3 regions of the Cronobacter sp. 153480017-3 genome follow, and region 1 is predicted to be linked to each of the others. Evidence: predicted binding sites of a transcription regulator. Region 1 holds the regulator's gene; each other region holds the start of a gene.
The links. Region 1 encodes CRP, which controls carbon source genes, mostly activating them, when cyclic AMP is high. Its sites were predicted from a motif close to ATGTGANNNNNNTCACAT; they were not measured.
Positions count from the first base shown of each region.

Region 2: the regulator CRP is predicted to act here: its motif matches at 2,427-2,444, upstream of ACUW6V_RS15805 (beta-galactosidase).
Region 3: the regulator CRP is predicted to act here: its motif matches at 2,295-2,312, upstream of ACUW6V_RS09755 (glycine dehydrogenase).

Region 1 covers NZ_JBSEYN010000004.1:45,816-51,382, reverse strand. Annotated here, with positions in the region: gene argD (bifunctional acetylornithine/succinyldiaminopimelate transaminase) at 1-431, shown strand, start outside; gene ACUW6V_RS11035 (YccS/YhfK family putative transporter) at 432-2,516, opposite strand; gene crp (cAMP-activated global transcriptional regulator CRP) at 2,579-3,211, opposite strand; gene ACUW6V_RS11025 (OsmC family protein) at 3,522-3,929, shown strand; gene ACUW6V_RS11020 (phosphoribulokinase) at 3,974-4,843, opposite strand; gene ACUW6V_RS11015 (YheU family protein) at 4,892-5,110, opposite strand; gene ACUW6V_RS11010 (hydrolase) at 5,111-5,567, opposite strand, start outside.
Region 2 covers NZ_JBSEYN010000007.1:47,090-52,656, reverse strand. Annotated here, with positions in the region: gene ACUW6V_RS15805 (beta-galactosidase) at 1-2,290, opposite strand, end outside; gene ACUW6V_RS15800 (LacI family DNA-binding transcriptional regulator) at 2,537-3,613, shown strand; gene ACUW6V_RS15795 (SDR family NAD(P)-dependent oxidoreductase) at 3,617-4,534, opposite strand; gene ACUW6V_RS15790 (DUF6404 family protein) at 4,851-5,198, shown strand; gene ACUW6V_RS15785 (TetR/AcrR family transcriptional regulator) at 5,447-5,567, opposite strand, start outside.
Region 3 covers NZ_JBSEYN010000003.1:398,865-404,431, forward strand. Annotated here, with positions in the region: gene ACUW6V_RS09735 (DUF4310 family protein) at 1-358, opposite strand, end outside; gene ACUW6V_RS09740 (DUF4311 domain-containing protein) at 369-1,145, opposite strand; gene ACUW6V_RS09745 (DUF4312 family protein) at 1,168-1,470, opposite strand; gene ACUW6V_RS09750 (SFCGS family glycine-rich protein) at 1,474-1,836, opposite strand; gene ACUW6V_RS09755 (glycine dehydrogenase) at 1,853-2,194, opposite strand; gene cybC (cytochrome b562) at 2,499-2,885, opposite strand; gene pmbA (metalloprotease PmbA) at 2,943-4,295, opposite strand; gene yjgA (ribosome biogenesis factor YjgA) at 4,403-4,954, shown strand; gene ACUW6V_RS09775 (aldose 1-epimerase family protein) at 5,278-5,567, shown strand, end outside.

The DNA of each region.
Region 1 (5,567 bases):
GCGCGATGCTCACCACTCATGATATCGCCTCGGCGTTTCACGTCGGCTCGCACGGCTCCACTTACGGCGGTAATCCGCTCGCCTGCGCGGTGGCGGGCGAAGCGTTTGATATCATCAACACTCCGGAGGTGCTGGGCGGCGTAGCGCATAAACGCGAGCAGTTCGTACAGCATCTGGCGCAGATTGGCGAGCAGTACGGCTTATTCAGCGATATTCGCGGTATGGGCCTGCTGATCGGTGCCGAGCTGACGCCCGCCTTCCACGGACGCGCGCGCGATCTCCTCTACGCCGCGGCGGCGGAAGGGGTGATGGTGCTGAACGCCGGGCCGGACGTGCTGCGTCTTGCGCCGTCGTTGCTGGTGGAGCGCGCGGATATCGACGAAGGCATGGCCCGCTTTGCGCGCGCCGTCGCGCGCGTGGTCAACGGCTAATCATGGTGACTGGCTCAGGCGTCGTCTGAGCCAGATCCCGTGATGCGGGCGCTGACGCCACGCCACGGAAGAGATGGTATGCATGGTGCGCAGGTGATCGAGAATGCGCAGCAGATGATGTTCCATCACGCCCGGTGCCCCTTCCGGTAAGACGTCTTCGCCCTCCAGTACCGCCTCGTTTTGCGTATCGCCCGGCGCGTCATGCTCAAGCCGCTGCTGGCAGCGCTGTAGCGCAATCTCACACGCCTGTAAGTAGCGCGCTGCGGTTTCTGGCGGCAGCGCGGTTTGCTCGCGCGCCATCGTCGTTATCGCGTTGATGTGCTCGACAATAAACTGGCTGTGCGTCACCCACAGGCGCATATCCTCCAGATAACGGCTGTTAAAGCCGGGCTCCTGCATAGCCTGATTGAGCGAGTTATAGAGCGCGTTATGCGCCTGGTTGACCTGCATACGCTGCCAGGCGAGCGGGCCGGGTTGCGGGTCGCCGCTCAGGATCAGGCGCAGCGCCTCCTGGTCTGCCTCCAGCGCGTCATGCGCGTTCTGGCGCAGCAGGCCGCTTTGCCACTGGGGCCAGAGCCAGACCATGCCGCCGAACGCGATAAGACAGCCGGACAGGGTGTCTATCAGGCGCGCCACGATGTACTGCTCGCCGTTGAGCGTCAGGATTTGCAGCGAATAGACCGCCGTGACGGTAAAGCCAATCATCGCCCAGCCGTAGTGTCGCCGGATTATCAGATAACTGATTAACGTCACTAGCAGCATGCCGAGCAGGGTATAGCCCTGCGGCACTTTCAGGTGCAGCGTGATGCCCGCGATAATCAGCCCCGCCAGCGTGCCGCCCGCCCGGTGCAGGATACGCACGCGCGTCGCGCCATAGCCGTTTTGGGTGACGAACAGCACCGTCATCAGGATCCAGTACGGCTTCGGCAACTGGAAGGCGCTCCCTAACAACCCCGCCGCCGCCAGCATCACGCCCAGACGCGCGGCGGTGCGCAGCGCGGCGGATTTCAGCGACAAATAGCTTTTCAGCGCCCGCAGCAGCGGCAGGCGGCGCTTACCGCTGTCCATCAGGTCACGGGCGTAGAGCGGGCGCTGGGTGCGCAGCACGCGTGCGATGCGGCTGAAATGGTATTCGCAGAACTGGCCAACCGGGTTATCCGGGTGCTGGCGGGCGATTTTCGCCAGCGCCTCGACCTGCTTATCCATCGAGAAGCGGTGCGAATAGCGGTGGTAGAGAATGTCGTCAGAGAGCGTGCGCAGCCGCGTGGCGACGGTCTGCGCCGTCCAGCGCAACACCGCTTCGGCGTGGCTGCGCTCCACCAGTTTTTGCACTTCGCCGGGCTGATGCAGCGACACCGAGATGTGCTCCTGGAGATCCAGCGCCACCTGAAACGTGCGCAGCAGGCGCTTGTAACCGTTCTGCTTAGTGGCGGAAAGCATCTGCAACTGCTGATAGCACTGGCTTATTTGATCCACCACTTTTTGCTGATGCACCAGCAGCGGCGGCAGCGCCTGTTCCGGCTCGGTGTGGCGCGTCAGCAGGCTGTATTTGGCTTCGCAGTAGTCGGCGAGGCTTTTATAAATCAGGCTTAACGATTCACGCAGCGGCTGCTCGCGCCACAGCCAGAACCAGAAACCGTTAAACGCGCCATACCAGAGCGTGCCGAGCACATAGAGCAGCATAGGCTGCCAGATGGGCATATTGCCGGCGAGGCTTAACGTAAAGATGGCCGCGATGAGCGAGGCGGGCAACAGACGCGCATGCAGCGGGCTGATTTCCGCCGTCACGCCAAGCAGCAGCGCCAGCATCAGCAGAATGAGCGGCAGCGGCACAGACTGCAGCAGCAACAGCTGCACCGCCAGACTGCTCAGCGCAAACAGCGATGCGCCGATGATCAAGCGTTTAAAAAAGCGTTTGTGCGGGGTATCGAGACCGGCAATGTTGCAGCAGGCGGGAACGAGCGAGAACAGCAACCCTTGTTGAAGATGGCCCAGCATCAACCCGACCGCCACCGGCAGGCTTAAGATGAGCGTTTGCCGTAAAGCGTAATTAATTTCAGGGTGATAGATAAGACGACGCCACATAGGGGAGAAGTATAGATACAAAAACGGCGTGTTACCGAAGCGACACGCCGTTTTTTGCTTTTTTAGCGGGTTCCGTAAACCACGATGGTTTTGCCGTGGGCGGATATCAAGTTTTGATCTTCGAGCATTTTCAGAATGCGGCCAACGGTTTCGCGGGAGCAGCCGACGATCTGGCCGATTTCCTGACGCGTGATTTTGATCTGCATCCCGTCCGGATGGGTCATCGCGTCCGGCTGTTTCGCCAGATTCAGCAGGGTCTGCGCGATGCGGCCAGTCACGTCGAGGAAGGCGAGGTTGCCCACTTTCTCAGAGGTAACTTGCAGGCGGCGAGCCATCTGCGAGGAGAGACGCATCAGAATATCCGGGTTAACCTGGATCAGCTGACGGAATTTTTTGTAGGAGATTTCAGCCACTTCACAGGCAGTTTTAGCGCGAACCCAGGCGCTGCGTTCCTGACCTTCCTCGAACAAACCCAGTTCGCCGATGAAGTCACCCTGATTCAGGTACGAGAGGATCATCTCCTTGCCCTCTTCATCTTTGATCAGCACTGCCACTGAGCCTTTAACGATGTAATACAGCGTCTCCGCTTTTTCACCCTGGTGAATCAGCGTGCTCTTAGATGGATACTTATGAATGTGGCAATGTGACAAGAACCATTCAAGAGTCGGGTCTGTTTGCGGTTTGCCAAGCACCATGCGCGGTTATCCTCTGTTTTAAACTGGCTCCAAAGACAGGGCGCGTAACCCCTGTCTGGCTTTGCATTCATCATCTTCCCGAGTCCTGGGAAGTTGGCTGTCCGTGGACGTCGCAGCCGATAAATTATCTTCTCCTCTGCATACATGCGTAACATCAATGTATCGCCGCTGCATCCAGACTGTTTTAGCATAGCTTTTCTCAGGTGTCTCCTGTTGTCTCGTTTCAGCTTGACGCAGGTCGCCCTTCCATTGCCTCTGACGTCGCGCGCGCGTAATCTGTCAGAAAAATGAATAGCCTGGAGTGATTAACATGCATGCACGAGTGAAATGGGTGGAAGGGTTAACCTTCCTGGGCGAGTCCGCCTCCGGGCATCAGATCCTGATGGACGGCAACTCTGGCGACAAAGCGCCGAGCCCGATGGAAATGGTTTTGATGGCCGCAGGTGGCTGCAGCGCGATTGATGTTGTCTCTATTCTGCAAAAAGGTCGTCACGACGTGACCGACTGCGAAGTGAAGCTGACGTCAGAGCGTCGCGAAGAAGCGCCGCGTCTGTTTACGCATATCAATCTGCATTTTGTGGTGACGGGCAAAGCCCTGAAAGACGCGGCAGTGTCGCGCGCGGTGGATCTGTCGGCAGAGAAGTATTGCTCAGTGGCGCTGATGCTCGGCAAAGGGGTCAATATCACCCATTCGTATGAAGTGATTGAAGCGTCATGAGATGACGGACGGCCCGGCAGGCGCAGCGCCACCGGGCATCGCCGTCACGCTATCTGTTTTCCTTCCATCAGCCGCTGCACCAGCGGCAGCATAATAAGCTCCATCGCGAGCCCCATCTTCCCGCCCGGCACCACCAGCGTATTGATATGTGAGATAAACGAGCCCTGCAGCATCGCCAAAAGCCACGGATAATCGATGTTATCCAGATTGCGGAAGTGAATGACCACGAAGCTTTCATCAAGCGACGGAATGCCTTTCGCGGCGAACGGATTGGAGGTGTCCACCGTCGGCACGCGCTGGAAGTTAATATGGGTGCGTGAGAACTGCGGCGTGATGTAGTTAATGTAATCTTCCATCGAGCGCACCACGGAATCCATCACCGCCTCGCGCGAGTGGCCGCGCTCGCTGGTATCGCGGATGAGCTTCTGTATCCACTCCAGGTTGACGATAGGCACCACGCCCACCAGCAGATCGACATGCTTCGCCACGTCATGCTGCGGCGTCACCACGCCACCGTGCAGCCCTTCGTAAAACAGCACGTCCGTCGGCTCCGGCAGCGGCTGCCACGGCGTAAACGTGCCGGGCACCTGATTCCACGGCACCGCTTCGTCATAGGTGTGCAGATATTTACGCGACTGTCCTTTGCCGGTCAGCCCGTACTCCACAAAGGTTTGCTCCAGCAGGCCGAAATCGTTCGCCTCCGGGCCGAAGTAACTGATATGGCGGCCAAGATCGCGCGCTTTGCGAATAGCCATGTCCATTTCCGGGCGCGTGTAGCGGTGAAAGCTGTCGCCTTCCACTTCGGCGGCACGGAGATTCAGCTGGGCGAAAATTTTACGAAACGCGAGGCTGGTGGTGGTGGTTCCCGCGCCGCTGGAGCCTGTGACGGCGATAACCGGATGTTTGGCAGACATAGCGAGACAACTCCCTGAAGCGGCGGGGCAAGGCTCCGCCTGGCAACGTTAACCGCGAAACTGCGAACGCGGCATGATATTGACCGTTTCGTGCAGCTCAGACCACACCAGAACGGCTTCGCCACTTTGCAACTGACGCCGCACGTCGGCGACCTTTTGCTCAAGCGAGCGTTCATGTTCACCATAATCGGTGCCTTCGCGCAAGACGAAGGCTTCAATCAGGCGCTCCAGGGTGTCGGGCGCGATCTCTTGCCAGGGAATGATCATTTATCGGTCCAGATAAGACGTTAACCAGTCAGGAATGCGCTGTTCCAGCCACATTTTGGGCTGACGCAGCGTGCCGCCGACAAAGCCCACGTGACCGCCATGCTCTGTCAGTTGATATTCAATATTAGCAGGCAGCGTGGTGGTGTCGGGGATCACGTGATGATCCATAAACGGGTCGTCTTTGGCGTGGATAATCAGCGTCGGACGGGTGATGCTGGCGAGGCGCGGCATCGCGCTGCACTGGCGATAGTAATCGACGGCATCGCTAAAGCCGTGAATTTTCGACGTGATCAAATCATCGAAATCGCGGATGCGGCGCAGGCGCTTAAGCTGGGCGAGTTCAATCGGCAGCGTGCCGGGCCAGGCCTTCAGCTTGCGGGTGGCGTTGGCTTTCAGCAGGTTCAGCAGATAGAACTGATAAAAGCGTGAAAAGCCTTTTTCCATATGGTTGCAGCAG
Region 2 (5,567 bases), on a different contig from region 1:
TGACAAATTCCGCGTCGGTGATCTCAAGCTGCGGCGCGTCGCCTGCCGCAACCGGCTCCGGCAGCGCGAGCGGTGCGGCGAGCGGCCATTGCGCCCAGGCGCTGAGATGCCCTTCGGGCGACCACGGCGTCGCCTGCGGCTGTTCGACGCGCACATGCAGCCAGATTTCCTCGTCGCCCGCGCGGGCGCTAAAGCCCGTGTCGCTGAGCGTCAGCACGCGGGATGCCTGCGGGCCGAGCTCCAGCGTCAGTTCTCCGCTCAGGCGCGTCTCGCCGCGCACCTCGATGCTCCACAGCAGGCGCTCGTTGTCGCTCTCGCGGAACAGGTATTCGCTGGTCACCTCGATTTGCAGCGGGTTTTCACTCACCAGACGGAACTGGAAGAACTGCTGCTGATGCTTCGCCTCAAAGAGCGCCGGGTGCGGCGTGCGATCCGGGAAGACCAGCCCGTTCATGCAGAACTGGCGGTCGTTCGGCGTGTCGCCGAAATCGCCGCCGTAGGCCCACCAGCGGCTGCCGTCAGGCTCGATGCGCGTAATGGCCTGGTCGGCCCAGTCCCAGATAAAACCGCCCTGCAGGCGCGGATACTGGCGGAACGCGGCCCAGTAATCGGCAAAATTCCCGAGGCTGTTGCCCATCGCGTGCGCGTATTCGCAGAGGATCAGCGGGCGGGTTTCGCCAGGCATTGAAATCCACTTTTTGATCGACCATTTCGGCACCGCAGGAATCAGCTGGTCGGTCTCTACGCGCGCGTACATCGGGCAGATGATGTCGGTCGCGCGGGTATCTGCCCCGCCGCCTTCATACTGCACCGGGCGCGTCGGGTCCTGATGCTTGATCCAGTTATAGAGCGCGGTGTGGTTCGCGCCGTTGCCAGACTCATTGCCGAGCGACCAGATAATAATGCTCGGGTGGTTACGGTTGCATTTCACCATGCGCGTGACGCGCTCGCTGTACGCGCCAAGCCACACCGGATCGTCCGAAAGACGGCTCATCGGCTCCATGCCGTGGGTTTCGATATTGGCTTCGTCCACCACGTACAGCCCGTAGCGGCTGCACAGTTCATACCAGCGCGGCTGGTTGGGGTAGTGCGAACAGCGCACGGCGTTGAAGTTGTTCTGCTTCATCAGCAGGATGTCCTGCACCATCGCCGCCTCGTCCACCGCCTGGCCTTTTTCCGGGTGATGCTCGTGACGGTTAACGCCGCGGATCAGCAGCGGCTGGCCGTTGAGCGTCAGCAGGCCGTTGTTGATTTCCACGCGACGAAAGCCGACGTCGTGCGCCTCAGAGACCAGCGGCATGCCGTCGGCGTCCAGCAGCGTCACCACCGCGCGGTACAGGTGCGGCGCTTCGGCGCTCCACAGCAGCGGGTTGTCAACGTCAAGCGAGAGCGTGACGCGTTCGGCGTAGTTGCCACGCTCATCAATCGGGGCGGAGCCGAGCGGCAACGTCTGGCTCGCGATTTCGTTTTCGCCGTGCCACAGCGCGAGAGTGACGCTAAGCCCGCGCGCGGCGGGCGTCACTTCCACCTCGCTGAACAGCGTGGCGTGACGCAGCGACGGCGCAAGCTCAGTATGCACGCGCACATCGGCCAGCGCCTGCTCCGGGAGATGCAGCAGGCTGACCGGGCGGAAAATGCCGCTCATGCGCCACATATCCTGATCTTCCAGATAAGTGCCGTCCGACCAGCGCAGCACCAGCACGCACAGGCGGTTGCGGCCCGCGTGCAGCACGCCGGTAAGATCGAACTCCGCCGGCAGGCGGCTGTCCTGCGAATAGCCCACCCACTGACCGTTACACCAGAGATAAAACGCCGAATTCACGCCGCCGAAGACAATGCGCGTGCGGCCCGTCTCCAGCCACGCCTGCGGCACCTCGATATCGCGCGAATAGCAGCCGGTCGGGTTGTCGTCCGGCACAAACGGCGGATTCACCGGGATCGGGTAGCGCACATTGGTGTAGATCGGCGTGTCGTAGCCTTCCATCTGCCAGTTTGACGGCACCGGCGTGGCGCGGGCGTCGCTGAGATCCGCCGCCAGCCAGACTTCAGGCACCTGGTGAGGGCTGGTGAAAAAGCTGAACTGCCATTCGCCGTCGAGCGACAGCACGGCGTCGGATGGCTCTCCCCGGCGCGCCTGATCGGCGTCGCGCCAGCCGTGCAGCGGCGTATGGGACGGCAGACGGTTAACGCTGGTGATCGCCGGGTTTTGCCAGTCATTGCGGGCAAGGATCGTCGCCAGCGGGCGCGTCTGAAGTTCGTTAAAAGCGGTCGTGGTGGGGTTTTCTGTCATGATGGTTCCCTGGAAACAATAAAAATGTCGTGCGCTAACATAAAGGATCAGCATGGCGGGAAACCGGACAGATCGCGAATAGCGGCGTTGCAGAATGCGATCCTGGATCACATCATGACGCAGGTAGGATCGTGAATTGCGATCTGCGTCACAGCAGCGATGTTAGCGCACGACATTACGCGCCAGAAATTGACTTTATCGCGCGCCATCGCCGATGATTCAGGCTACACAGGCAGAGGAATGGCGATGAAAAAACGACTCAGCACGCTGGATGACGTGGCGCAGAAAGCCGGGGTGTCGCACCAGACTGTGTCGCGCGTGCTTAATAAGCCAGAGATGGTTTCGCCCGCGACGCGCCAGCGGGTGCTGGAGGCGATGGACGCCTTACAGTTTGTGCCAAACCGCAGCGCGCAGCTGCTGGCCGGGAAAGCCACCCGCACGCTCGGGTTTATCACCGTTTCTCTGGCGCTGCATGCGCCCTCGCAGATTGCCGCCGCCATTAAAAGCCACGCCGCGCGGGCGGACTACAGCGTGGTGATCGCCACGCTGGAAACCGGCACGCTGGCGGAGTTGCAGCGCTCGCTCAATGAAATGCGCGCGCAGAAAGTGGATGGCGTCATTATCAACCTGCCGCTCGGGGCGGAAGCGGCCGCAAGCCTCGTTAACGACAACAGCGATCTGCTGTGCCTGTTTCTCGACGTGCCCGCCGACAGCGACGTCTTTCACGTAAGCTTTGACCCGCGCGACGGCTCGCGCCAGAGCGTGGAGTTTCTGCTGAACGGCGGGCATCAGCGCATCGCGCTGCTCGCGGGGCCCGAACACTCTGTGGCGTCCGGCATGCGTCTCGCCTGCTGGCAGGAGGTGCTGGACGCGCACGGGCTGGCCCCCTGCGCGGTATTACACGGCGACTGGAGTTCGAAAGACGCCTGGCAGCAGACGCTGAGCCTGTTCCGCACCCGGCGCGATATCACGGCGCTGGTGGTGGCGAACGATCAGATGGCGTTCGGCGCCATGAGCGCGCTGGATGAGCTGGGCCTGCGCGTGCCGCAGGATGTCTCGGTGATTGGCTATGACGACACGCCGGACAGCGCCTATTTCATTCCGCCGCTTACCACCGTCGAGCAGGATTTCAACCGGCTGGGCGCGCAGGCGGTGAGCCGCATGGTGGCGCGCCTCACGGGACACGGCGAGAGCGGCTCCACCCTGCTGCCGACCCGCTTTATCGAACGCCGCTCTACCGCGCCGCTGGGCGACCGCAACGCCTCTCGCGAACGGCTGCTCGATGAGATGGCGCGCCTGGTGAAAGCCCTGCGCGAGTGCTGAGCCTCAGCGCGCTTTATCTTCCTGCTTCATTCGCGCGCGGATGCCGCCGTCAATGGTGGTGGTGTCCGCCATCGGCGTATAGATTGCGCCGGTCGTCGGGGCCAGCGGCTGCGCTTTTTCCACCGAGCGGTTAATCACTTTCGCGGAGAGTTTTTCCGTCATATCCGGGAACAGATGGTGCGATAAATTCGACGAGCGCGCCTTCCAGCCCACCGGGATCTCCTCTTGCGGTTTAAAGCAGGCTTTGACCATCGCGTCGATGACTTTCTCCGGCGAATCCATCGCGGCCATGCGCGGCGCGTGGCCGGTATAGTTGGCGGCGTGCGTCCACCACGGGGTATCCACCGCCCACGGCATGATGGTCGCCACTTTGATGTCGTGGTAATCGTTAAGCCGCAGCTCTTCGTTAATGGTGCGACCGAGGCTCAGCACGGCGGCTTTGGTGGCGGCGTAGCTCGACTGAAACGCCAGCGGCACTTCGCTGTCCACCGAGCCGGTGTTAATCAGCACGCCGAAGCCCTGGGCGATAAAATGTTTCATCGCCACGTGCGCGCCGTAAATCACGCCTTTCAGATTCACATCCACCAGCCGCTCATGATCGGCTATCGGGATCTCCCAGAACCAGCCGAGCGCCCCGATACCGACGTTATTGATCCAGACGTTAATCGGCCCGAAGCGCGCAATCGCCGCCTGCGCCAGGCGCTCCACCTGATCCGGCTGGCTGACGTCTGTCTCTACCGCCAGCGCGTGGCCGTTGTCAGCGTTAATCTCCTGCGCCAGCGCCTCCAGCGCCTCACCCCGACGCGCCGCCAGCACGACGTTCGCGCCGCGCTTAGCGAGCGCCAGCGCAGCCCCGCGACCAAAACCGCTCGACGCCCCGGTGATAACGATAGTGGTGTTGATCATTCGTTCTTCAGACATAGCGGCCCCTCTTTTTATCAGCAGATTGCCGCGCCGCTTCAGGCCCGAAGGGCGGCGCGGCCCAGCTTTCAGTCTGGACCGGGATGCGCAGAACGCAAAAAGATGGCTTTTATTCGCCAGCTGATCCTGAACTTAAAACCGGTTCGTTTGAGGGGAGACGGGTATTAGGGATTTGGTATGGGCGTGGGCGGAATTAAACAGTATCTTTTGAGTTATGATACCAGGTGAAGTCAGCGCGGTTCAGCCCAGATGTGAATGCAAGCAATCACAATACAAATTGTACAAACAGATAAAGCGTCATTCAGGGAGAACAAAGATGAGTTTTGAGCGAAAAAAGGAACGTGCACTTACCATGATGGAAAGTAAAAACATGTGGCGCAGCAACTATGCCCCTCCTCTGTTGCGTCTGTTATGGAAGTCAGGATTAAAAATCCCTCCCTTACCTTTCGCGTCGTTCTGGCAAGTAACATTAATTATGGGATTCGGGTTTAGCCTTGTATGGGGGCTCGTTATGTGGTTTTTCACATGGCAAGCAATGGGCGTCCAACCTTCCTCGGCGATATTAAGGAGCCTCGCAGGTGGGCTTCTGTTCGGCATAATCATGGCAGCGTTTCATAGCTGGCGTAAAAAGGCCAATAATTTGCCTGACTGGAAAGACCTGTAAATGGCCTGCGAACGGCTCTGTATCGCTTACAGCCCGGTCATGCTAAAAGCGCCTTATGCCAAATGGGCGTTATCACATTCGCACCTGTCTTAGTGAGACTGTTTCACGCGGTTAATCAATGATGGCTGGCTTAGCCGTGACGTGTGGCCTGAAAGAAACCTCTTGCGATCCATCCATTCTTTCGGTTTCGCTGACAAAAAAGGATGGCGCCAGGCCATCCTTTTTCTTTCAGGGAAAACGCCGGCCACTCAGGCTCGAAGACCGCCCGCCAGCAGCGTAAACACCTCGATCATTTTCGGCAGCGCTTCTTCGGGCTCCGGGCTTGCGGCCACCCACAGCGCGGCATTGAGCGCCGCGCCGTTCAGCAGC
Region 3 (5,567 bases), on a different contig from region 1:
GGCCGGTGACCAGCGAGGCGGCGAAGTTCGCCACCGGGAAAACGAAGCCCGCGCCGAGCAGCAGCGCCGGAACGCCAAGCCCCACGCCGGTCTGGATGGCGCCGCCGATATCCAGAATGCCTACCAGCGAGCCTTCGATAATGCGGGCAAAGAGGAAACTCGCGCCGAAGGCGGCCACCGCGCCATAGACGCCGGTGTCGATGCCGGCTTTGAGCATCGCCACGAACGCCACTTCGTTAAACGCGCCGATGCCGTAGAGGTAGTACATATGCGTTCCGGCGAATACGCCGGAGGAGAGCAGGCCAACGAAGATCGGGAATGACCAGTCGGCGTACCAGAAACCTTTATTCTCTTCCATCATGCGCTCCTTATTTGCCGCTCAGCGAGTTGTGGATAAGACTGAGCCAGTCCGGCACGGTCAGACGGAAAGATTCGATCATTTTCATGTCGAAGCCGCGGAAGAAGGCGCTCAGCACGAACAGCAGCACAATGGCAGTCATCATGACTTTGGTAACGCGGTTCCAGCCGCTCTCTTCAACACCCTTGCCGATAAGAATGCCCAGCACCAGCCCCGGCACGGCGTTGCCCATGATCAGCTGCGCCGCGCCGCCAAAGACGGTGGCCCAGAAGCCCGATCTTTTCCCGGCGTCGATGGCGGCCAGCCAGAAAATCACCGGCATCACGGTGTTCACCAGCAGGTTAGCGGCAGGCACCAGCACTTTAACGGCGGTAACCTGAAGCGCTTCCGGCACGGCAGAGGCCGTGGTGTTGAGAAACGCCACCACCGCCATGCCGATAAGCCCGCAGGCAACCGCCATTTTTTTCGGGTTGTGCAGGGTGTCGGCGAGATTGCGGTTTTTCACCATCAGCGCCGCCGCGCCCCAGTTGGGAATAATGCGGTGATCGACATCCTGGGTGAACGCGCCCGCCGCGACGGAGGACGCCCAGGCGTTGAAGAAAAACCCTAACCCAAAGGAGAAATGCGAAGCCGGATCGCCTTCACAGGAGTTCAGCTCTCCTAACGTACGAAAGGCACCCATCCCTTGCGTGGTGGGCGCATGGAACATGCGTGCGGCCCCGGCGCCCACGCCGACGCCGACCAGGCCGCCGATGATGAGCGATTTTATTAAAATTATCAGGAACATTGGTCTGCCCTTTTAGTAACAATCAGCTGTGTTGCGTGACGAAATCCACCTTATCGAGATTGATGGCGGTCACGTTGACGGTCACGTCCAGCTCCACGCTGAAAGCCCGTCGTTCCCGGCGCAAAAAGAAAAACAGAAACGCTTCTTTACGCACCGTTTCCCGCGCATGAACAACCTGCACATCCTGTGGCTCTATACGCAGTAAGATGTGCGGCGAGGCTTTTATCACCGCCGCCTGTACCTGATTCAGGGCATCAGCGAACGCGCGAGCACGCGTGTCGCCTTTGCCTTTCACTCTCACCGTGGTGGTGAACTGTTCTTTCATACGTTATGCGCCGTATTTCTTTTTCCAGGCTTCCACCAGCCGCTCGCCCAGCTCTTCTTTATCCATAAAGCCGAAACCCAGCACGTTGCAGCCCTCGTTGATGGCGGTGACGCCCTCTTCCACCGAGCGCATTCCATATTTGGCCTTGTAGCCATGTTTAGTCTGTGCGGTGATAGCGCCCGCGCCGCCGCTGCCGCAAAACGAGATGCCGAACGTCGCGCCTTCGGTTTTCATCACGTCGCCAAGCTTCATATCCGCCGCGACACCCGGCACTACGACCGCGCGTGCGCCCGCTTTTTCCGCGCCCGCCGCCACTTTCTGGCCTTTGCCCAGACGATCGCCAATCACTACCGTAATCTGTTCCATGGTTCGCTCCTGAAGGTTAAAGATTCTCTTTCGCCACCTCGAAGTGCACCGACAACAGCCAGGCCTCTTCATCGGGCAGATTGCCGAACTGCGCCACAATTTCACGCGCCAGCGCCATCGAGCCTTCGGAGATCTCCTCAAACAGGCTCTCTTCCACCTCGGGCAGCGGCTCGCCTGTCACCGAGCGGTGCGCCATCGCCCGCACGTGTGAGCTGAGCATCTGCCGCTGCACGTCGTTGGGCATTATCTGGTGGCGCTCAAGGAGCGCGTAAACTTCATCCAGCATCCGCCCGGCAAGCGTCGCGGCATCCTCCGCGTGTCGACATCTGGCGTTGTTCATTACCGCTCCGTTATTCACTCTGCATACCTGATTAGTTGCGCTGAGGTAACACTAACGGCGGGTGTTAAAGGTTTGTAGCGAGTTGTTTTCCACTTCAAAGTGGAAAGGAGAGTGGCGGCAGTGATCTGTTCCACATAAAAGCCGTGAATGGATATAAACCACCAAATAACTGTGATGAATGTCACTGGCGGTCATGTCTGGCGTGGAAAAAAGAAAATAACGGGCTTGCGACGCCGCGCGCAAAAGGCGGCGGAGAATAAGCGTGGCTTATGACCGGGCGCAGAGGGAACGTGCGGCGGCGAACCGCCGCACAAAAAAGGGCTTAGCGATACTTCTTGTGGTAGGTGTTGCGGGTGGTTTTGAACTCTTCGGCGCTCGCCTGAGCCTCTTTGATTTTGCCTTCATCAACGAGCTTAAGCGCGCCGTCAATCTGGCTTACCAGCGTATCGAGACCGTGGCGGAAATCTTTCATTTCCGGGCTGTCAGCAGGCTTATCTTCGAGCTTCGGCGGGGTTTCTTTTTTGGCGTCCAGCGCCGCCTCGCGCATTTTTGTCAGCGCGGTTTTCATTTCTGCCGCATCGCTGGTCTTCTGCACGACTTTCAGGTTTTCATTGAGGGTGTCCATGTTGTCTTCCAGATCCGCCCACGCCGCGGCGCTGGTGAACAACAGAGAGGAGACCGCTAACATCGCTAATGCTTGCTTACGCATTGACTCACCTTTTTATTGTTATGACGAAAAAAAAGCGCCACAACGGGCGCCCTTGCCTTACTCACCGGCGATTTTCATCTCCGGCAGCAGTACTGAACCACACTGAATATTGCTACGTGTTTCGATATCGTCACCAATGGTAACCATATTGCGCCACATCTCTTTCAGGTTGCCGGCGATGGTGATTTCACTCACCGGATACTGAATTTCGCCGTTTTCCACCCAGAAGCCCGCCGCGCCGCGCGAGTAATCGCCGGTGATACCGCTGACGCCCTGGCCCATCAGCTCGGTGACGACCAGGCCGGTGCCCATCTCTTTCAGCAGTTGCTCAAAGCTCAGGCCGCGGCCTTTGATGCGCCAGTTGTGGATGCCGCCCGCGTGACCGGTGCTTTTCAGCCCCAGCTTGCGCGCAGAGTAGTTGGTGAGCAGCCACTGTTGCAGCACGCCGTCTTTGATGATGTCGCGGCGCGAGGTCGCCACCCCTTCGCTGTCGAACGGCGTGGAGGCGAGGCCTTTCAGAAGATGCGGATGCTCTTCAATCGTCAGCCACTCCGGCAGGATCTGCTTGCCAAGCGAATCGAGCAGGAACGTAGATTTACGGTACACCGCGCCGCCGCTGATGGCGCCGACCAGATGACCGAACAGCCCGGTCGCCACTTCGCGGCCAAAAATCACCGGCGCTTTCATGGTCGGCAGTTTGCGCGGCGAGAGGCGCGACAGCGTGCGGCGGGCGCACTCTTCACCCACCCACTCCGGCGATTGCAGATCGCCCAGCGCGCGGCCAATGGTGTAGGCGTAGTCGCGCTCCATGTCGCCGTTCTCTTCGGCAATCACGCAGCTGGAGAGCGAATGGCGTGTCGAGCAGTAGCTCTGCAACATGCCGTGGCTGTTGCCGAACACTTTGATGCCGTAGTGGCTGTTAAAGCTGCCGCCTTCGGTATTGGTGATGCGTTTATCGGCCTTTAAAGCCGCCTGTTCGGCGCGCGCGGCGTAGTCGATAGCCTGTTCCGGTTCGATCTCGGCCGGATGGAAGAGATCAAGATCCGGGGCGTCGAAAGCCAGCAGATCTTTTTCCGCCACGCCCGCGCACGGGTCTGGCGAGGTGTAACGGGCGATATCCAGCGCCGCCTGTACGGTGCGGGCGATAGCGTCCGGGCTTAAATCGGTCGACGAGGCGCTGCCTTTGCGATTCTGGTGATAAACCGTGATGCCAAGCGCCCCGTCGCTGTTGAACTCGACGTTCTCCACCTCACCGTAGCGGGTGCTGACGCTGATGCCGGTCGTTTTGCTGACCGCCACTTCCGCGCCGTCCGACTTGCCGGACGCCAGCTCCAGCGCCTGAGAAACCGCCTGTTCCAGCGCTTTGCGCTGCGCTTCAACTTGTGTGATTACTTTCATCGCGAGTGCCATAATGTAAGGTGAAACTGAAAAGCCACATTTTGTGAGTCTAACAGAGAACCATTTCGCAGTGCGCGCCTTAACTGGTAGTATTAGCCTCTTTTTTTGAGGAGCCTGAGATGACAAAGCAGCCCGATGACTGGCTCGATGAAGTGCCCGATAACGAAAACGATGACGACGATGATGAGATTATCTGGGTCAGCAAAAGTGAAATTAAACGCGACGCCGAAGAGCTGAAGCGCCTTGGCGCTGAACTGGTCGATCTCGGTAAAAACGCGCTGGATAAAATCCCGCTGGACGACGATCTGCGCGCGGCCATTGAACTGGCGCAGCGCATTAAGAAAGAAGGCCGCCGCCGCCAGATGCAGCTTATCGGCAAAATGTTGCGTCAGCGTGACGACGAACCGATCCGCCAGGCGCTCGATAAGCTGAAAAACCGCCATAACCAACAGGTGGCGCTGTTCCATAAGCTGGAACAGCTGCGCGATCGTCTGATCGAAGAAGGCGACGATGCGGTGCCGGACGTGCTGAACCTGTGGCCGCAGGCAGATCGCCAGCAGCTGCGTTCGCTTATCCGTAACGCCAAAAAAGAGAAAGAAGGCAATAAACCGCCGAAATCCTCACGCCTGATTTTCCAGTATCTGCGCGAACTGGCGGAAAGCGAGCAGTAATCCCTCCCGGCTCAGGCGCTGCCTGAGCTGTTTCCCCTTTTCTATTCCTTTTAGTGATAGTTTATGACCGCTTTTAAGGCGTCTCTTAACGCCGGACATGACTCCGCTTTTATTGGCTGAATCGTTAAAGCTAAAGCTGCTCACATTCACGATTTTGACTGTAATGATGATTACATTTTCATCTCTAATTTAATGCGAATCACAATTACCTTCGCAAAAACCGGCTTTTTTTAGACAGTTGAAAACGATCACGTTTTCTTAACCTGCGATCCGCCAGGCTGCACGGGCAAAGCTAAAAACGATTCAGCTAAAAGGAAGAAAAGATGAATAAAACCGTATGGCTTACCCCGCTTGCCCTGCTGATTTCTGCTCAGGTGAGCGCGCAAACCTGGGTGCTGACCGATGCTGAACAGGGCGTCGAGAAAGGAAACTGGCAAATCAGCAGCCAAAAGCTGAAGCTTTCCGGCGCGCCGTTCAGCATTGAGCAGAAAGTGCTTCATGGCGGCAAGCAGGAAGGCAGCAAAATCATCACCATCACCAGTAAAGACGGCCTGACCATTACGTTAAGCCCGACGCGCGGTATGAACCTGCTGCGCGCCGACGGTTTTGGCGT